DNA from 4 places in the Nonomuraea recticatena genome. Region 1 is predicted to be linked to each of the others. Evidence: riboswitches for the same ligand, from Rfam matches in the RefSeq annotation. Region 1 holds a riboswitch; each other region holds the start of a gene.
The links. A riboswitch is a leader RNA that binds a small molecule or an ion and turns the genes downstream of it on or off. The one in region 1 is predicted to bind cyclic di-AMP.
Positions count from the first base shown of each region.

Region 2: linked by a shared signal. The riboswitch ahead of ABFX50_RS19615 (C40 family peptidase) and the one ahead of ABFX50_RS04305 (CHAP domain-containing protein) in region 1 are both predicted to bind cyclic di-AMP.
Region 3: linked by a shared signal. The riboswitch ahead of ABFX50_RS44495 (C40 family peptidase) and the one ahead of ABFX50_RS04305 (CHAP domain-containing protein) in region 1 are both predicted to bind cyclic di-AMP.
Region 4: linked by a shared signal. The riboswitch ahead of ABFX50_RS07845 (CHAP domain-containing protein) and the one ahead of ABFX50_RS04305 (CHAP domain-containing protein) in region 1 are both predicted to bind cyclic di-AMP.

Region 1 is NZ_BAAATE010000002.1:212,381-217,364, reverse strand. Features, by position in the region: gene ABFX50_RS04325 (hypothetical protein) at 1-527, opposite strand, end outside; gene ABFX50_RS04320 (aldo/keto reductase) at 597-1,421, shown strand; gene ABFX50_RS04315 (Gfo/Idh/MocA family protein) at 1,506-2,465, shown strand; gene ABFX50_RS04310 (tetratricopeptide repeat protein) at 2,446-2,907, opposite strand; cyclic di-AMP (ydaO/yuaA leader) riboswitch at 3,043-3,177, shown strand; gene ABFX50_RS04305 (CHAP domain-containing protein) at 3,195-3,902, shown strand; gene ABFX50_RS04300 (RNA 2'-phosphotransferase) at 4,190-4,690, opposite strand; gene ABFX50_RS04295 (WD40 repeat domain-containing protein) at 4,825-4,984, opposite strand, start outside.
Region 2 is NZ_BAAATE010000009.1:112,432-117,415, forward strand. Features, by position in the region: gene ABFX50_RS19600 (NADP-dependent oxidoreductase) at 1-739, opposite strand, end outside; gene ABFX50_RS19605 (winged helix-turn-helix transcriptional regulator) at 818-1,228, shown strand; gene ABFX50_RS19610 (LuxR C-terminal-related transcriptional regulator) at 1,454-1,666, shown strand; gene ABFX50_RS19615 (C40 family peptidase) at 1,672-2,715, opposite strand; cyclic di-AMP (ydaO/yuaA leader) riboswitch at 2,721-2,870, opposite strand; gene ABFX50_RS19620 (amino-acid N-acetyltransferase) at 3,147-3,716, shown strand; gene ABFX50_RS19625 (RDD family protein) at 3,923-4,984, shown strand, end outside.
Region 3 is NZ_BAAATE010000042.1:52,887-57,870, forward strand. Features, by position in the region: gene ABFX50_RS44485 (M48 family metallopeptidase) at 1-209, opposite strand, end outside; gene ABFX50_RS44490 (hypothetical protein) at 206-1,006, opposite strand; gene ABFX50_RS44495 (C40 family peptidase) at 1,076-1,504, opposite strand; cyclic di-AMP (ydaO/yuaA leader) riboswitch at 1,680-1,822, opposite strand; gene ABFX50_RS44500 (LysR family transcriptional regulator) at 2,167-3,081, shown strand; gene ABFX50_RS44505 (C40 family peptidase) at 3,045-3,956, opposite strand; gene ABFX50_RS44510 (NYN domain-containing protein) at 4,104-4,984, opposite strand, start outside.
Region 4 is NZ_BAAATE010000003.1:320,240-325,223, reverse strand. Features, by position in the region: gene ABFX50_RS07865 (alanine racemase) at 1-815, shown strand, start outside; gene ABFX50_RS07860 (SDR family NAD(P)-dependent oxidoreductase) at 829-1,593, shown strand; gene ABFX50_RS07855 (ArsR/SmtB family transcription factor) at 1,690-2,067, shown strand; gene ABFX50_RS07850 (cation efflux transmembrane domain-containing protein) at 2,064-2,780, shown strand; gene ABFX50_RS07845 (CHAP domain-containing protein) at 2,872-3,645, opposite strand; cyclic di-AMP (ydaO/yuaA leader) riboswitch at 3,661-3,830, opposite strand; gene ABFX50_RS07840 (ABC transporter substrate-binding protein) at 4,500-4,984, shown strand, end outside.

The DNA.
Region 1 (4,984 bases):
TGGCCGGTGAGCCCCACCCCCGCCTGCCGTACGGCCTCGGCCAGCTTGTCGGGCACGGGCAGGGCGGTGAAGACCGACAGCGAGCCGCGCCTGGCGGCCGCGCGCAGCCGCAGCGCCGCGAGCAGGCCCAGCGTGCCGCGCCACGCGCTGGGTGTGGCGCGGGCCCGCAGCAGCGGCTTGGCAGGTCCAGAGGACAGCAGTTCGAGCAGCCTGATCGTGGCCAGGCCGTCGTCGACGATCACGACGCGGCCGGTGCGTGAGGTGATCCAGCGCAGCTGCACCCTGCCGGAGAAGGCGTCGCCGACGGCGTTGAGCCTGCGCGGCATGCGCTCCTGCGGTTTGGCCAGCTCCAGCCCTTCTGGCAGGGCGAGCCCGACCAGCTCGCGCCTGGTCGCGGCGAGCGGACGCAGGCCCGCTCGCGGCACCACCAGCGTGCGGTCCCCCAGCAGCCCGGCGTGGTGGGCCTCGACCGCGCACAGCATCTGTAGTGGCGACTCCACCCAGGCCACGGATTCCTGTTCTCTCACGACACGCGCCACGGTAGGACGCCCACCCGAAGCGTCAGCTAACTCAGAGTGAACAATGGAGAGATGAACATGAACTCACTGCTTCTCAACACCGACGGTGTTCAGATTCCGCAGCTCGGCTTCGGTGTGTGGCAGGTGCCGGACGACGAGGCCGAGCGGGCGGTGAGCACCGCCATAGCGGCCGGATACACCAGCATCGACACCGCCAAGCTCTACTTCAACGAGGAGGGGGTGGGGCGCGCGATCGCCAAGTCGGGCGTGCCGCGCGAGAAGCTGTTCATCACCACCAAGCTCTGGAACGACGAGCACGACAACGCCGAGGCGGCCTTCGAGACCAGCCTGGGCAAGCTCGGCCTCGACTACCTCGATCTCTACCTGATCCACTGGCCGGTGCCCTCGCAGGACAAGTACGTCCAGGCGTGGAAGACGCTCGAACGGCTCTACCGGGACGGCAGGATCCGCGCGATCGGTGTGTCGAACTTCACCATCGAGACCCTCGAGCGGCTCATGAACGAGGCCGAGATCGTGCCCTCGATCAACCAGATCGAGCTGCACCCGCACTTCCAGCAGAAGGAGCTGCGCGCCTTCCACGAGGCCAACGGCATCCTCACCGAGGCGTGGAGCCCGCTGGGCCAGGGCAAGGGCCTGCTCGACGATCCGGGGTTGGCCAAGCTCGCGATGAAGCACGCCAAGTCGCCCGCCCAGGTCGTGCTGCGCTGGCACATCCAGCTCGGCAACGTGGTGATCCCCAAGTCCGTCACGCCCGAGCGGATCAGGGAGAACATCGACGTGTTCGATTTCACACTCGACGCCGAGGACATGGCGGCGATCGGCGCCCTGAACACCGGCAGGCGCATCGGTCCCGACCCCGCCACCTTCGACTGGATGGGTTGAGCGTCCATGAGCGGGACGGCAGGCGCCCCGCCCGGCGTGAGCCGTCCCGCGATCCTTCATGATTGACCTCTGAAGGAGGCTCTCATGGCTGATCTGGCTTGGGGTATCGCGGCGACCGGTGGGATCGCCAGGACTGTCGGCGCGGTGATCGCCGCCGAGCCCGGGATGCGGGTGGCCGCGGTGGGCTCGCGCGACAGGGGCAGGGCGGCGCAGCTGGCCGCGACCCTGGGCGCGGAGGCGGCCTACGGCTCCTACGCCGAGTTGTGCGCCGATCCCGCGGTGGACGTGGTCTACGTGGCCACGCCGCACGCCCAGCACCTGGAGGTGGCCGAGGCGGCGATCGCGGCGGGCAAGGCCGTGCTGTGCGAGAAGCCGCTGGCGGCCTCGCTGGCCGACGCCGAGCGGATGGTGAAGCTGGCCAGGCAGGCGGGCGTCTTCCTCATGGAGGCCATGTGGATGCGCTTCAACCCGCTGATCAGGGGGCTGCTGACAGAGGAGCGGTTCGGGGCGCTGCGCACGGTCCAGGCCTCGTTCGGCTTCGTCCTGCCCTACCAGGAGGAGCACCGCCTCTGGAATCCCGTGCTGGGCGGCGGGGTCCTGCTCGACCTGGGCATCTACCCGTTCGGACTGGCGCAGTTGCTGCTCGGCGAGCCCGCTGAGACGCATCTCACAGGATCGCTCGCTCCTTCGGGCGTCGACGCCGAGGTGGGGGCGCTGCTGACCTACGAGGGCGGCGCTCGCGCGCTGCTCGACACCTCGCTCATCAGCCCGCTGGCCAACACCGCGACGGTGGTGGGCACGGGGCTGCGCGCCGACATCGCCGCGCCGTTCTGGGCGCCCCAGCGCATCACGCTGTCGGGCCCCGGGTTCGAGACCGAGGAGCACGTGCTCGACCCCGCCCTGAACGGCTACGCGGGCGAGATCCGCGAGGTGCGCGAGGCCCTGGCGGAGGGCATGACGGAGAGCGCGATCATGCCGCTGGACGAGAGCCTGGCGATGATGCGGATGCTGGAGGAGGCCAGGGTCAGGCTGGGTGCTCGCTGAGCGCCTCGAGGTTGGCGCGGGCTCTCGTGGCCGCCTCCTCATGGCCGGAGCCGACGGCCATCAGGTAGTGGCCGCGGGCCCTGGCGTGGCGGCCCGCCCGGTCCTCCATCAGCCCGAGGTTGAACATCGCCCGGGGGGCGGCCTCCGGGTGGCCACTTTCCACCGCCTTTGCGTACCATTGGCGAGCGGCTTCGGCGTTGCCACAGCCCTCCTCGAGGACCCCGAGGTTGAACATCGCCCGGGGGGTGGCGGCCCTGCCGTACCAGTGCCGGGCCTCGTCGATCCGGCCGTCCTCATCCTCGATGAGGGCGAGGTTGAAGGCCGCTCTGCGGGCGGCCTCCTGGTGCCCTGACTCGATGGCCAGGAGATACCATCTTCGAGCTTCGCGTGGACGGCGTCCGTCCTCCTGCAGGCCGTGGTTGAACAGGTCCTGGGGCGACATGACCTGACCGTAGATGATCGCGCGACCTTTATCAATTTGTATCCAACTTGCCTCATGTATTACCTTGGGGTCACTCCAGGCATAAACCGGACGAACCGGACATTGCCTGACATTGCAAAACACTCACAGGTCCTATGCCTGTGACCGCTGAATCCGCACCATGCGGAACCGGGGACCCAATCCTTCTGGGGTGAATCGGCACACCGTGCCGTAGGGCAGCTTCACGCCCGAACCCGTCAGCTAACCCGGTAAGCGGCATGAAGCTGAGCAAGGAGACTCCCCTTTTCATGGCCAAGCACCGTCACAGCCGTGCCCCCAAGATGACCTACGCCCACGCCGCCCTCGGCGCCGCGGTTCTCGCAGGCTCTCTTGTTCCCACGCAGGCCGCCCAGGCCGACATCGCTCCCGCCCCCCAGGACAAGTCCCACGTGGCCGCCATGGCCGCGAAGACCGACGGCAAGCAGGCCGCCGTCAAGCAGCAGCAGCGCGTCCCCGCCATGCCGACCGCCAGCGCCGTCCTGGCCGAGGCGAAGAAGCAGATCGGCGTCAAGGAGAACTCCTCCGGCGGCGGCACCAAGTTCCAGCAGTGGTACGTCAACTCCCAGCGCGCCAGGGAGACCGTCGCCCGTGACGGCGGCAGCCCCCGTGCGTACGCCAACGCCGCGTGGTGCGCGATGTTCGTCTCCTGGGTCGGTGAGATGACCGGCGCCCGTCCCCAGGTCGGCTGGGACGCCTACACCGTCGCCCACGCCAAGTGGTTCAAGAGCAACGAGCGCTGGGGCACCACTCCCAAGCCCGGCGCGGTCGTCTTCTTCTCCTGGAGCGGCAGCAAGAGCATCAGCTCCATCAACCACGTCGGTTTCGTGGAGAAGGACAACGGCAACGGCACGATCACCACGGTCGAGGGCAACACCGGAAACGGCGCCGTCGAGCAGCGTGTCCGTCCGAAGTCGCAGGTCGTCGGGTACGGCTACCCGCAGTACTCGGGCGCGTAGTCCCCGCGCGATTCCCCTGCCCCGGTCTCCGGGTGCGCCTGCCGGTCTCCTGACCGGCGGATGACACCCGGGGGACCGGGGCGGATCGCGTTCCGGGCGACGATCCCTCGAAGCCCTCCCCGTCCACGGGCCCCGCGTCGACCTGTCACCCCGTTCCGGGGCAGGCCCCCGCGCCCTGGCCACCTCGTCACACTCCCCCGGAGATCCCCCCACCCTGCCCCGGCCGGGAATCCGTCACACCCGGCGGTGTCAGCCGGGGAAGCGGAGAAACGCCGGCGGGACGGCTGTCACCAGCCACACCCCGTTGGCGCTGACCCTGAACTCGTGTCCGCCCTCGTGCATCTCCCCGCCGCGACGACCAGCACCACGGGAACCCCTCGCCTCGCGCCGACCCGCACGGCCGTCTCCCTGTCGGCCGACAGGTGGACGTACTGCCTCGACATCGGCAGCAGCCCCGACGCCTTGATGGCGCCGAGGCTGAGAGGGGCGGTCCCGTGGTAAAGAATCTCCGGAGGCTCGACGGCCTCCAGCCCGAGATCGACCGCCACCGAGTGCCCCTGGCTCGCCCTGATCAGGTCGCCCTCGATGGCGTACCGCTGCTTGTCGTTGTCCGACACCACCAGGAAGAGCTCCTGCCTGGTGATGGGGAAGCCGTGGCGGGCCGCCGCCTCCAGCAGATCGTCGATCGGGACCCAGCCCTGCGCGTCCAGCGTGATCCCGATCGCGCCCGGATCGTGGCGCAGGTGCCTGGCGAGGTACTTCGAGATCCGCACGGTCCGGTCCTTCATGCAGGCATTGTGCCGCAGGGCGGCCGGGACCTTCTTCGGATCCACATCTACGAGCCCGCCGCCCGCCTGCCGTCCGGCGAAGGGCAAGGCCCGCGGCGTCACACGTGGAGCGCGCCGCGGGCCCGGGATGCCGCTCAGCCGCCGCAGGCGGCGAAGACGAACGTGTCCTTCAGCATCGAGTAGCTGTCACGGACGCGCGTCGCCCCCGACGTCACGTCGTGCTGCATCACCGTCATCCTGGTCGCCTTGCCCTCCGGGTACTGCGAGACGTGCAGGGTGACCTGGTTGTCGCCC
Region 2 (4,984 bases), on a different contig from region 1:
GCGGGACGGGGGCGACGCCCGCCGACAGCGCGATGAAGGCGCCGCCGTCGCGCAGGGCGTCCAGCCCCGCCAGCCCGGTGATCGCGGCGTCGATCACCGCGTCCACGCCGCCCGGCACCTGCCTTCTGACCGCCTCGGCGAGGTTCTCCTCGCGCGAGACGAACCATTCGGCTCCGAAGCCGCGCACCAGCTCCTCGTCCTGCCGCCCGGCGGCGGCGACGACGCGCAGGCCCCTGGCCGCGGCGAGCTCCACCGCGTACCCTCCGACCGCACCCGCCGCCCCGGTGACCAGCACGGTGTCGCCCTGGCGGAGGTGCGCCCTGTCGAGGGACTGCCAGGCCGTCAGCGCGTTGAGCGGCAGCGTGGCGGCCTCGGCCGCCGAGACGCCACGTGGCGCGAGCGCCGCCGCCCGGGCGTCGACCACCACGTACTCCGCCTGTGCCTTGGTAGGAGCCTCCAGCCTGCTCGCCAGCGCGATGACCTCCTGCCCAAGGGCGAAGGCGGCGCCCTCGCCCACCTGGTCGATCACCCCTGCCGCGTCGAAGCCGAGCCCGTAGGCGTCGAGCTTCCTGGCGACGCCGTAGTCGGCGAGCGCTCCCGCCGCCACCGCCAGGTCGAAAGGGTTCACCCCTGCGGCGGCGACCTTGATCCGTATCTGGCCGCGGCCCGCCTGGGGGAGTGGGACCTCGATGAGCCGAGGCGAGCCGGAGCCGCCGATGAGTGCACGCATGGTCGTCATGTCATCGAATCTAGGGAGAGTTACTCTCTTCGGGTAAGAAGGCACCTGGAAGTGCGTAACCAACCGGAGGGAGCCCACATGACGACCGTCACGGCGGCCGCGCGCAGGGCCGAGGCCAAGCGGGCCTATGACGCCTACGTCGCGGCCTGCCCTTCGAGGAAGCTGCTCGACACGCTCAGCGACAAGTGGGTGAGCCTGGTGCTCAACGCGCTGGCCGACGGGTCGAAGCGCTACAGCGACCTGGCGAGGACGATCGCCGGCGTGAGCCAGAAGATGCTCACCCAGACCCTTCGCGGCCTCGAGCGCGATGGCCTGGTCACCAGGACGGTGACGGCGGCGGTGCCGGTGAGGGTCGACTATCGGCTCACGTCGCTCGGAGAGAGCCTGCTTCCGCTCATGGCCGCCATCAAACAGTGGGCGGAGAGTCACATCGAGGACGTGGAGGCGGCTCGCCTCCGTTATGACGCCGATTCTGAGAATTCGCCGTGAAATTCATGAGACGGGCGCATTGCAGTAAGGGTCCTGTGGACGGTTCTCGGCACTCCAGTCGAGGAATGTTCGTCGTATAGAAACGATCAAGTCAATGGCGGTCGTCAAGTATGGAACGAAACGACCTTGACGACCTTTCCAGTATGCGTTTACCTTCTGCGAGACGAGCAGCCTGCTTGAGCCGAAGACGTCTCCGAGTTTGTGCTGTTGGGGGGAGGGCTCCCGATGGATGTGCTCACTGAAGGCGTCGAGCTGAGCCAGGACGACCTGGATCTCCTCGCGCAGTTGGCCAAGGGTGTCACGGTCGACCGCGTGGGGCGGGCCCTGGAGATCAGCGGCCGGACGGTGCGCCGCCGCCTGCGCGGCATCTGCGACAGGATCGGCGTGGCCACGGCGATCGAGGCGGTGGCCTGGGCCGCGCGCCGACGACTGATCTAGGCGCGTCAGTCGGCGATGCGCACGGCCCCGGCGAACGGGCGGTTGCCGATGGCGGCGATGCGGACGACGTCGCCGGTGCGGGGCGCGTGGACCATCATCCCACCGCCGATGTAGATGCCCACGTGGTGCAGGTCGTTGTAGAAGAAGACCAGGTCACCGGGGCGCATCTGCTCGCGCGTGATGTGGGTGCCCGCCGTCCACTGGTCACCCGTGTAGTGCGGCAGGCTGATGCCGACGCGCTGGTAGGCGGCCATCACCAGGCCCGAGCAGTCGTAGGAGTTGGGGCCTTCCGCGCCCCACACGTACGGCTTGAGCTGCTGCGTGAGAGCCCAACGAGCGGCCTCGGCCGCCTTGCCGCTGCCGATGATCGGCAGGTTGACCTTGGTCGCCCTGGTGCCAGGCCGACCGGCCTCGCCGATCGCCCGCTTGAACAGGTTGCTCTCGACCTTGGTCACCAGCGTGGTGATCTTGCTGCGCTTGTCGCCGAGGTCGTCGACGAGCTTCTGCACCTCGGCCAGTCGCGTCTTGGCCGTCGCCTTGGCCCGCTCGGCGGCGGCGATGGAGTCGGCCAGCTCCTTGACCTCCTGGCCCTGCTGCTGCCCGAGGGCGTAGAAGGTGGCGGCTCCGTCAAGGAAGGAGTCAGGGTCGGTGGAGGTGGCGAAGGCCAGGCCGTCGGCGAAGCCGCCGCTCATGTAGGTGCTCTCGGCCAGGAGCGTGGCGCGCGCCCGCTTGGCGGCCAGGTCGGCCTCGCTGGTGGCAAGGATCTTCTTGGCCACCTCAGCGGACTTCTTGACGCTCTTGAGCTTCTCGCGCTGGCCGTTGTACTGCTCGGTCAGCGTCTCGATGTCGTTGTGGAGCTTCTCGACCTGCTGGGAGAGCTCCTTCAGCGTCGGCTTGGGGTCGGCGGCGGCCGAGCCGAGCGGGACGGTGAGAGCCAGGACGGCCATCGCCGCGCCCACGATGGCGAACCGTTTGCGCAGGGCGCCGGGTTCGTGGGGGCGGGCGTGCTTGCCCGCGCTCTTTCCCTCGTGGGTACGCGTGCGCTTCACCAACCGGCTCCTCTCGTTGCCGCCTACCGGGTTAGCTGACGGGTTCGGGCCGGAGCAGCCCTACCGAGCGCGTGCTCGGACTCACCCCATTGGCGGTGCTGGCCGCCGGCGGGTCCCCGGCTCCCCGAGTTGCGGGGATTAGGCGCGTCTCCACGCGTGTGTCGCGTGGGGGACATCGTCGCTGGACACTAGTGCAAGCCAGGTTCCTGCTCAACCAGAACTGCCAATCCCGTAGAGGTTGTGCAACCGAAGCGTCACGGCGTGATCACGTGAAAGCCCGATCTACCAGGGCATTGCAAGAGCTTTGCCCATCTTTATGCGGATTTGTCGGACTGTTACTCTAGCGCTGCAGACGGTGTACGGCTTGCTACAGCGCGTCATGTGACGGTAGTTAAGGATGGGCCGAAACGGGCTGGGTACGCTGGAGGGCCATGGAGCAGGTCGCCGAGCGCACCCCGAAGGACACCGAGATCGTCGTGAGGCGCGCCCGCACGCCCGACGTCAGAGCCATCAGGCGCCTGGTCGACACGTACGCGGGGGCGGGCCCCAGGTTGCTGGAGAAGGCCACCGTCACGCTGTACGAGGACGTCCAGGAGTTCTGGGTCGCCGACCGCGGCGGCGAGGTCGTGGGCTGCGGCGCGCTCCACGTGCTGTGGGAGGACCTGGCGGAAATCCGAACGGTCGCCGTCGACCCCGAATACAGGGGTGCGGGAATCGGTCACCGTATTGTTACCGCACTGGTCGCGACGGCCCGTGACCTGGGTCTGCGCAGGGTCTTCTGCCTGACTTTCGAGGTCGACTTCTTCGCGCGCCATGGCTTCGTCCCGATCGAGGGCGCACCTGTATCACCCGAGGTCTATGCCGAGTTGCTGGCTTCCTACGACGAAGGGATCGCGGAGTTTCTCGATCTTGAACATGTGAAGCCCAACACCCTTGGCAACACCCGCATGTTGCTCCATCTGCCCACGGTTGACTCAGAGGATGACCAAGGGGAAAGGTGATTGTTGATACTCATGTCGATACGTTGGGCAACAGCAAGCATGTGTCCTGACATGTGCCACATGCGCCATCGAAGCGAGGTGACACGGTGAGCACCGGACAGCCGCCGTATCCACAGGACCAGCCTGAAGACAATTCCGCTGGGACTCATGGATACGGTCAGCAGAACGCGGGACGCCAGGGCGACCCCGATCCAGACGCGACGATCGTGGGCTATCGCCAAGACGGCGGCGGCTACGGTCACCAGGGCCAGCAGCAGCCCGACTACGGCCAGCAGGGCTACGGTCAGCAGCCTTACGGCCAGCAACAGCAGCAGGGCTACGGCCAGCAGGGGTACGGCCAGCAGGCCGCCTCCTCCGGTCAGCAGCCAGGCTACGGACAGCCTTCCTACGGCCAGCAGGGCCAGAGCCAGCAGCCCGAGTACGGGCAGCCGGGCTACGGCCAGCAGCAGCCGTCCTACGGGCAGCAGGGCTATGGTCAGCAGGCCGCCTCGGGTCAGCAGCCCGAGTACGGCCAGCCCGGCTACGGCCAGCAGCCCGGTTATGGTCAGCCGAGCCAGCCCGGCTACGGCCAGCAGCAGCCTCCCTCGGGTCAGCAGCCCGGCTACGGGCAGCAGCAGCCGGGCTACGGCCAGCAGCAGCCTTCCTCGGGTCAGCAGCCCGGTTACGGCCAGCAGCAACCGTCCTATGGTCAGCAGCCCGACTACGGCCAGCAGCCCGGTTACGGTCAGCAGCCCCAGCAGGGCTATGGCCAGCAGGGCCAGTCGCAGCCCGGCTACGGGCAGCAGTCGCCCTACGGCCAGCCGCAGGCGTACGGCCAGCAGGGCTACGGTCAGCAGCAGCAGCCGGCCTACGGGCAGCAGCCCGGCTACGGCCAGCCGTACGGCGCGCCCGCGGGGGTGCAGCCTCCCGGCGCTCCCGCTCCGCTCGCCGAGTGGTGGCAGCGGCTGGTCGCCCGCATCATCGACGGTCTGATCATCGGTCTCGCCGGCGTGGTCATCGGGATCGTCCTGGGACTGATCCTGGGCGCGATCCTGATCACCCAGGCCAGCTACGACCTCAACACGGGGACGATCACGCAGCCCTCCGGCTACTGGATCCTCAACGTGATCACCGTGGTGATCGTCACCCTGCTCTACGTCGCCTACGAGTTCTTCCTCACGAAGTCCAAGGGGCAGACCGTCGGCAAGATGGTCATGGGCATCAAGATCACCGAAGTGGGCGCGCCGCTGACCGCGGGCGGGCTCAGGAGCGACGCCGCGCTGAAGCGC
Region 3 (4,984 bases), on a different contig from region 1:
CCGAGCGACAGGTAGGACGGCACGCTGGTGGCCGCGTCGAAGGCGCGCGAGCGGGCGATCTCGGCGGCGGTGAAGTCGAGTGAGGGGTCGGGCGGCACGGCGGGCGCGCCCCGCATCGTCGCCCAGGGGGTGGTGAGCGCGACCACCGCGACGATCGCCGCGCCCAGCAGCGCCAGCGCGATGCCCGCCCGACGGTCCAGCCAGCTCATCCGTGTCCCCCCGCAGTCAGCTCGTCCCGGACATACTCGCGCCACAGGCCGGTCAGCGTGGGGACCGACAGGCCGAGAGGGCGCAGCGCCTGGGCCAGATCGCGCCCCGCAGCCCGATCGTAGAGCTCGACCAGCGCCCGCTCGCCGTAGCGGCCCGCGATCAGGCGGCAGGCCAGCCACGACTCCTGGTAGACCTGCGCGAGCCTGGGCGCGCCCGGCGTGAAGTCGCCGTCGGCCGGCAGCCGGGCGCTCGTCCGTCCCGAGCCGACCTCCTCGGCCAGCTCCGCGGCCGCGACGCCGACCTCCAGCCCCGAGCCGAGGTAGCCGACGTAGTCGGCGAAGCCCTCTCGCAGCCACACGGGACCGCCGTGCGTGCCCGCTGCGACGTGGGTGAGCTCGTGGGCGAGCACCACGTCGCGTCCCACGGGGGTCAGCCGCGAGAAGGCGCCGGGGACGACGATCACCCTTCCGCGCGACGCCAGCGCGGCCAGCCCCTCGAGCGAGCCCGTGCCGGCCAGCGCCGCCGCCTCCTCGGTGCTGGCCGGCACCACGACCACCGGCCGTACGGGGCGCCGCAGCACCGCCGAGACCGTGCGGCCGGCGGCGTCGGCCCGCGCCGCGAGGTCGCGAAGCAGCGTGGCGGGTGCGTGGTGGCCGACGGCGAGCGAGCGCGCGCCGTACGCGAAGGTGACACCCGACTCCCACAGGCCACGGGCCTCGGACGGCAGGCGAGGGCCGGCCGACCCCGGCACCGTCCCCGCCAGCGCGGCCGCCAGCACGGCTCTTCGGCTCACCACGGCAGCGATGCTAGCCCGGACGGCGGAGAGCCCCGTCCCAGAGGAATGGACGGGGCTCTCTGCGTGCGCCTACGCGCCGGGGCGGACCGCGCCGGCGAAGGAGGACTTGCGCCAGCCGCTGATCTTCTCGATCCGCACCGTCTTGCCCGAGCTGGGTGAGTGGATCATCCGGCCCTTGCCGACGTACATGCCGACATGGCCCTTGCCGCGGAAGAACATCAGGTCACCGGGCTTGAGGCTGCGCCAGGAGACCTTCTTCTTGATGCGTGCGTACTGGCTGTGCGTCACGCGCGGGATCCTGATCCCCGCCTTGGACCAGGCGTACTGCACCAGACCCGAGCAGTCGAAGGAGCCAGGACCCGTCCCGCCGTAGCGGTAGGGGTCACCGAGCTGCTTCTTCGCCACTCCGACGGCCTTGGCAGCCCTCAACTTCTGCCGAGCCGCCTTCGCCTGCGACTTCGACACGACGCGCGCCTTGCCGGCGCTCGCCTTCGCCACGCTCGTCCGCGCGACGTCGATCTTCACTGCTGCCGTCTTCACCGCGCTCGCCTCGATGGGGGTCGCGTGAGCGGCTGGTGCGTGGAGGACGACTCCTCCCATCGCGGCCATGACGCCACTCAGGGCAAGGCAGGACAGACGGGTCTTGTTAACAGGGGTGGACAGAACGTCTCCTTGAATCTTCCACGAATGCCTACCGGGTTAGCTGACGGGTTCGGGCGTGGAAGTCGCCCTACCGGCCCGCAGGCCGGACTCACCCCAGGTGCTCGGGTCCCCGGCTCCGTGCTCCATTCCGCACGGATTCGGCGGGTCGACCGCGCACGCTCATCTGGGGGTTCGGCGCGGCGACCAGCGGATCGTTATGCGTGCACACCGGCCGCTGACAGGGCCGGTGGACGTGGCGGGCGCCATGGCTTGGTCGCCGCGAAGCGAGAAGGTACCCGGCCCACCAAGAGCAGGCAAAGTCGAAGTAAAGGAGTCAAGATCGTCCACGGGTGGTTGTCAAGAGACAAATCACTGCTCCATGGACCGTTGCAAGCGACAATTGTGACCCTCCTCACAGTTGCTGTCACCAGGCGAAGTCAGGTCCCATTTGTCACATCAGTCACAGCAGTAACATCAGCCGAACGAGGGGTCTGACCGCTCTGCCATAAGCTCTTCGCATGCTTGATCTGTGGTCCCTGCGCGTTCTGCTCGAAGTCGGACGGCACGGCTCCTTCTCCGCCGCCGCCGAGGCCCTGTCGATGACGCAGCCGGCCGTCTCCCGCCAGATCGCCACCCTGGAGCGCCGCACGGGCGTCAGGCTCTTCCACCGCCGCCCGCGAGGCGTGCAGCCCACGGAGGCGGGTCTGGCCGCCATGGAGCAGGCGGCCGCCGTGGTCGACGGGATGAGCCTGTTCGAGACCAGGCTGCGAGCCTTCGCCGCCGCCGAGAGCGGCAGGGTGCGTGTGGCGGCCTTCCCCAGCGCGGCCACCAGGTTCGTCCCCGAGAGCTTCCGCCGCTTCACCGCCACCCACCCCGACGTCGAGCTCTCACTCACCGTGGGAGAGCGCGGCGACGCGAGACTGCTCGAAGGCGCGATCGACGTCGCGCTGGTCACCTCGTGGGACGCCGACCCCGATCCTGGGCTCGAGACGCTCTTCCTGTTCGACGACGAGCCGATGGTGGCCCTGCCCGCCGACCATCCCCTCGCGTCCCAGGAGCAGGTACGGCTGGCCGACCTGGCCGCCGAGCACTGGATCGACGGCACCCACCCCGACTGCCTCGGCCCGGCGGCCGAACTGTCGGCCGCGATGGGAGGGCCGCCGAAGATCACGCACCTGTGCGACGACTGGAACGGCCGCCAGGGCCTGGTGGCCGCGGGCGTGGGCGTGATGCTCTATCCGTCCATCGCCGGCAGGTCGGTGCGCTCGGACATCAGGCTGGCCCACCCATCGCCCGCGCTGCCCGCCAGAAGGATCAGCGCCGCCGTCCTGCCCGCCGACGGGCGCCCGCCCGCCGTGAGCGCCTATCTGGACGTTCTGCGCGCGATGAGCGCGGCCTACGGGCGGACCGCGCCGACCAGCCGCCTGCCGTAGGCCGACAGAGGGACGACCTTGACCACGTCACCGGTCTGCGGCGCATGGACGATCTTGCCGCCGCCCGCGTAGATGCTCACGTGCCCGAGGCCCTCGCTGAAGATGAGGTCACCGGGCTGCAGGTTGTCGAGGGAGACCCTGCGCTTGGCGCCCCAGGCCCACTGCTCCCACGTCGTGCGGGGCAGCGAGACGCCGGCCGCGCGCCAGGAGGCCTGCGTGAGGCCTGAGCAGTCCCAGCCGCCCGGGCCCGTGCCACCGTACTGGTAGGGCTTGCCGACCTGCGCGTAGGCGAAGCTGAGCACCGAGGCGGCGTTGCCCGAGGCCGAGCCCGTGTACTTGATGCCGGTGCTGTTGGGGTTGCCCACCCGGTAGGCGCCGAGCCTGCGCAGCAGCTTCTCCTGCTGCTCGACCAGCTCGAGCACCTTGTCCTTCTCCGACTTGACCTCGTCGCGCAGCTTGTCGGCCTCGGTGAGGGCGCCCTGCGCCTGCTCCCTGTCGGACTTGAGCTGGCGGTTCTCCTCGTCGAAGGCGGCCAGGACCTGGGCCCGCTCGGCCGTCAGCTGGTCCATGAGCGCCATGCCGCCGAGCGTGGCCGAGGGGTCGCTGTCGCCCAGAAGCGTCGACCACGAGGTGATGTCGCCCGCCTGGTAGGTGTCGATGGCCATGCCGACGACCTCGGCGCGCAGACCCGCCACCCTGGCCATCTTGCTCTTGTACCGGGAGTTCAGCCCCTCGTAGGCCTTCTTGGCCTTCTTGTACTTCTCCGTGGCCGTGTTGTACCTGTCGACGACCTTGTCGGCCTTGTCGTTGAGCTTCTCCAGCTTCGCCTTGGCCTGCGCGATCGTCGGTTTGGGATCGGCGAAAGCACCGCTCAACGGCAGGAGAAGAGTCGCGATCGCGAGACCCGCAGCCAGCGGTACCCGGCCAAACCCCACAGCGACACGCCCTCCCAGTGATCACGCCTGGGGCGAAATAGTACAGAAGGTGCGCCTAGCGTCCGGCCATGTCACCCAAAATGTGACCTAGGCCCGCCCGAGCCTGCGCAGCAGCAGCGCGGACGAGACGGGCCTCGCGCCCATCCTGCGCACGGACTCGGCCACCTCACGGTCGGAGGAGACCACCGCGATCGCCCTTCCCTGCGGTTCGGCGCGGACCAGCTGACGGATCAGGTCGTCGGCGATCTCGCCCGGCGCGCTGAACATCACCCGCACCCCGCGCGGCGCGACCACCTGGACGGGGGCGTTGAGCTCCGCGCCGTCGAAGACGACGGTCACCTCGACCCTGGTCTGCGCGGCCAGGCCGCCCAGCCCCGTCATCAGCCTGTTGCGCTGGTCGGCGAGGGTGAGCGTGCCGTACCCGGTCTTGGTCACGTTGTAGCCGTCGATGATCAGGTGCACCTGCGGCAGCGCCAGCAGCTGGTCGAGCAGCTGCGGGTCGTCGTCGGCCAGCGCCCTGGCAGGCACGCCCCGCACATTGGGCGCGCCAGGCGCGACGGCGGCGACGGAGTCGGCGGGCCTGCTGATCGTGGTCGGCAGCGCCAGCTCCCTGCGCAGCCCGGCCGAGGCGTCCTGCAGCGCGTCGAGCAGCACCCTGATCCTGGCGTCCTCGATGCTGCGGCCCTCGCGGGCCGCTCTGCGCGAGGCCTCGAGATGTCTTTCGGCGTCGGCCAGCCGCTCCTTGAGCCGCCTCAGCTCCGACTCGCCCGCGCTGCCGGCCACCGAGGCAGCCATCCTGGCCTCGTCGGCGGCCTGCGCCATCTCGGCGGCCCGCTGGTCGGCGGCCTTGAGCCGCTCGCGGGCGTCATGGAGCTTGCGGCGCAGGTCGGAGTTCTCCGCTCGGGCGGCCCTCAGCTGCTCGCGCAGCCTCTCGGCCTCGTCCTTCGCGGCGCTCTTCTGCGCGGCCA
Region 4 (4,984 bases), on a different contig from region 1:
TCCGCCGCCTGGCCGCGCTGCGGGAGCGGGCCAGGGTGCGGGTCAGCCTCGACTCCCCCGAGGTCGCCGCGGGGCTCGGCCGCCTGGGCGGGCCGCCGGTCGAGGTCCTGGTGGAGGTCGACACCGGCCAGCACCGCCTGGGCCGTCCTCCCGGCCGGCCCACCGCCGACCTGGTGGCCGAGATCGCCGCGATCCCCGGCGTCGAGGTCGTCGGGCTGCTCACGCTCGCAGGCCACGCCTACCACTCCCGCACTCCCGAGGAGCTGGCCGAGACCTCCCGCCGCGAGGGCACCGACCTGGTGGCCACGGCCGAGCTGTGCGCCCGCGACGGCATCGAGCTGCGCGAGATCAGCGTCGGCTCCACGCCCACCGCCAGGTACGTCGCGGGGGTGGCGGGCGTGACCGAGATCAGGCCGGGGACCTACATCTTCAACGACGCCTCGATGATGCGCCTCGGCGTGGCGAGCGAGGCGACCACGGCCGCCCGCGTGCTGTCCACCGTCATCGCCAGGCCCACGCCCGAGCGCGTGGTCTTCGACGCCGGGACCAAGTGCCTCACCTCCGACGGCAGCGGCTCACCCGACTGGATCAGGGTCGCGGGCGTGCCGTACGCGCACATGGAGTTCCTGAACGAGGAGCACGCCGTCGCGCATCTGGAGCCTGGTCACCACGGCGAGCTGCCCGTGGGGACGCGGGCGGCGCTCATCCCGAGCCACGCCTGCTCCGTCGTCAACCTCTTCGACCTGGCCCACGGCGTCGAAGATGGACAGGTCATCACCGAGCTACGCGTCGCTGCCCGCGGCGCGGTGCGTTGAAAGCGGGGACGTCATGCGAGGACTGGCCGGCAAGCGAGTGCTGATCAGCGGCGGCAGCAGCGGCATCGGCGCCGCCACGGCCCGCAGGTTTCTCGAGGAGGGCTCCAGGGTCGTGCTCGGCGGGCTCGAGCAGGCCGAGGTCGCCGCGACCGTGGCCGAGCTGTCCCCGCTGGGCGAGGTGAGCGGCGTGGCGGGCGACGTCCGCGCGGAGGCCGACGTCGCCAGGCTGGTGGAGGGCGCGATCGCGGCGATGGGCGGGGTCGACGTCCTGATCAACAACGCCGGTACGGCATGGCGCGAGCCGTTCCTCGAGATCACCCCCGACCACTGGGACACGATCATCGCGGTGAACCTGCGCGGCATGTTCCTCGTCGCCCAGGCCGTGGCGCGCCACCTGGTGGAGCGCGGCGAGGGCGGCGTCATCCTCAACATGTCCTCGACCAACGGCCTCGGCGGCGAGGCGGACTACGCCCACTACAACGCCTCCAAGGGCGGCGTCCTGCTTCTCACCAGGACCATGGCCGTCGAGCTGGGCAAGCACGGCATCAGGGTGAACGCGCTGTGCCCCGGCTACATCAGGACGCCGCTCAACTCGGCGATCTCGGCCGGGCTCGACGGCGACTTCGTCTCGTCGTACGAGCGTGACCACATCCCGCTCGGGCGCGCCGGGTTCGCGGAGGAGGTCGCGGCGGGGTACGCCTTCCTGGCCTCCGACGACGCGGCGTTCGTCCACGGCACCGAGCTGGTCATCGACGGCGGCCAGCTGGCGATCATGTGATGGACCCGCGGCCCAGGCGTCGCCGGACGGTGCGATCGCCGGTCGCGACCGCCTCACCCTTGCCAAGTCATCGTCCGTAAGAGCTATCATCGCTCTATGGCGATCAATGAAGCCGGCCGGTGTGTGAGCGCCGACATCGCGGCAGGACTGCCGCCCGCAGCGGCGCTGTTCCACTCCCTGGCCGATGAGACCCGACTGCGCATCGTGGCCAGACTGGCCCGGGGCGAGGCGCGGGTGGTGGATCTGACCGGCGAGCTCGGGCTGGCGCAGTCCACCGTCTCCAAACACCTGGCCTGTCTTCGCGACTGCGGCCTCGTCGACTTCCGCGCCGAAGGACGGCAGTCGTTCTACTCGCTGACCCGGCCAGAGCTGATGGACCTGCTCGCCTCGGCCGAGCAGCTCCTGTCCGCCACCGGCCACGCGGTCGCCCTGTGCCCGATGCCCGGCCTGGCGGCGCAGCCGAGGCCGTCGTGACCGCGCTGAACACGCCGGGCCTCGGGCCGTCCGCCGACCGGCGCGAGGCGCTACGGCGCCGCATCCGCCTGCTGGTCGCCGCAACGATCACCTACAACGTGATCGAGGCCGCGGTGGCCATCACCGCGGGCACCGTCGCCTCCTCCGCCGCGCTGGTCGGCTTCGGCCTCGACTCGATCGTGGAGGTCGCCTCGGCCGCCGCGGTGGCATGGCAGTTCTCCGGCGCCGACCACGAAAAGCGTGAGAGGACGGCCCTGCGCGTCATCGCGCTGTCGTTCTTCGCCCTGGCCGCCTACGTCACCTTCGACGCCGTACGCGCCCTGCTCGGCACCGGCGAGGCCGACCACTCCACGCCCGGCCTGATTCTGGCCGGGCTCAGCCTGGTCGTCATGCCCTTCCTGTCGGCCGCCCAGCGGCGCGCCGGTCGCGAGCTCGGCTCCGCCTCGGCCGTGGCCGACTCCAAGCAGACGCTGCTGTGCACCTACCTGTCGGCGGTGCTCCTGGTCGGGCTTGCGCTCAACAGCCTGTTCGGCTGGTCATGGGCCGACCCCGTCGCCGCCCTCCTGATCGCCGCCGTGGCGGTCAAGGAGGGTCGTGAAGCCTGGCGCGGGGAGGCCTGCTGCGCCCCGCAGCCGCTCGCCACCGACCTCTCGGCCCCGGATTCGGCCGGGTGCGCCGACGGCTGCTGCCCGAACGAGCGGAAGGGCGACTGATGCCCTGCTGTCGAACTGAGACACCCCCGCCCGTCCGCCAGGCCGGGAGCTCTCTCCGGCCGAGCCGCACGGCTCGGCCGGAGAGCCTCCTCTACGCGAACAGGTCCCTGCTCCACCCGGATGCCCGGTGGCTTCGGCCACCGCCGCCCACCGCGTGGGCCGGTCGCCTGTCCCTGACGCGCTTGACCGCCAGAGCGGTGCACAGCAGCGCGACAAGCACGGCGGCCGAAGCGGTCGCGTCCTGAACCTGGGGCAGCTCGGAGGTCACACCGGCGAACGGCTGCCGGGCGGATACGGAGACGTGCTGCACCGCCGAGGCCTTCATCGGGGGCTCGGAAGCGCCGCCGACGGCCGCGCTCTCCACCTGCTCGGAGGCGCTCTCCACACGCGTGCCGAGGTTCTCCTGCACCTTCCTGGGGAGGCCGTAGCCGACGATCTTGCTCGGGTCGCGCTCCTTGCGCTTGAGCCAGACACGGTCGGCGTTGCCCTCGATCGTGAAGACCTTGGCTCCGTCCACCTTCTCGACGATTCCGACATGGTCGATGCCTTCGACGCTGTCCCCGCCGGACCAGTCGAAGAAGACGATGGCGCCCGGTTCGGGCTCCTCGCTCCACGCGTCCTGCTGTCTGAACCATTTCGCGTGGTCGACGGTGTAGGCGAACTCTCCGACGTACTCCTCGACACCGGCCTGGTGGGCCGCCCAGGTGACGAACATGTCGCACCAGGGCGCGGTCTTGAAGTAGGAGTCGCTCTTGTCCACGTTGGCGTAGTACCACTCGCCGAACTTGGTGTAGCCGTTGCTCTGTTCCCGGTAGCCGAGATCCCTTTGGGCAGCGTCGAGCAGCCCGTCCACGATGGATGGCATGAGGTTGGGGGAATGACCTTTCTCCTTGACCGCCTACCGGGTTAGCTGACGGGTTCGGGCCAGGAGTCGCCCTACCACCACGCATGGTGGATTCACCCCGGGCGTGGATCGCTCCACACCAAGTGGGTCCCCGGTTCCCATGACGGGACGTGCCCGTCACCGATGGGATTCGGCGGCCGACCGGCCGCCCTCGGGGGTGAAGGCAAGTCGCCGATCAGACGTTGCGATGTGGCAAGAAGGTAGCGATTACTTGAACAAACCGCACCATTCCGGTCAAAAGATTTACCTTGCGCTGGTTTGAACAGCCATCGAGCACACCTGGTTTTTGCCCTCGCCAGCCCTCCCCCCGCGAGATCGCGTCAGGCCGACTCGCGGCCATCGAGAGCGACCAGCCGCAGCTCAGAGCGGCTCCGGTCGTCCGCAGCGCGATCACCATGAGACCGGCTGCACGATCGCCTGCAGGGAGCCGGGCCCGTTGGGGAGATCGGAACACCGGATCTCCAGAACGCCGGCCTGGACGATCGCGAAGGAGGTGGCGTTTCTCGCCCGAGGTCGGGGCCCGCTGCGGCCCGAGGGGCGATCCGCGAGGGAGCGAGTCGTCGCTACGGGCTCGTCGGTCATGGAGCCGGCGATGACAGGGTCGCCGCGAGTAATGAGTTCTTTTCCTTTCACATGTTTCCACCGGGACACTTCCAGGGCTTTGCTGGAAGCGACCGATGGTTGTGAGTTTTTGTTGAATGAAGAGTTCTCCATGGGTGCGCCCCCGACCGCTGTCCGCGCTCGTCGTCAAGGTTCGCGACCGAGCGTGAAAGCCCTTTGAGGCGCCCATAGGGAGGGCAGTTCAGGAGGCCGTCATGGCTCGCTCACGTATCGTCTTCTCGCTCTCACTCGTCCTGGCCATCGCGCTGGTGGCGCTGGTGCTCGGGGTGGTGGGAGGCCGGGCGACGAGTTCGGCCAGCCAGGCGACCGGCGGAGGCTCGGGCGGGGCGGCGAGCGGCAAGAAGATCGACGTGGTCATCAAGGCGAGTGACTCCTCGTTCTGGCAGACCATGATCGCCGGAGCGAAGCAGGCAGGCGGCGACTTCGGCATCAAGGTGAGCACCTTCGGCCCCACGTCCGAGACCAACATCGACCAGCAGGTCCAACTGGTGGAGAACTCCATCTCCAGGGGCGTCGACGGGCTGGTCATCGCGCCCAACTCCTCCAGCGCCCTGAACTCGGCGATCGACAGGGCGCGCAAGGCGGGTCTCAAGGTCATCACCGTGGACAGCCGCGTGACCACCGCCTCTGAGGGGTTCATCGGCACCGACAACCTCAAGGCCGGGATGCAGGCAGGCAA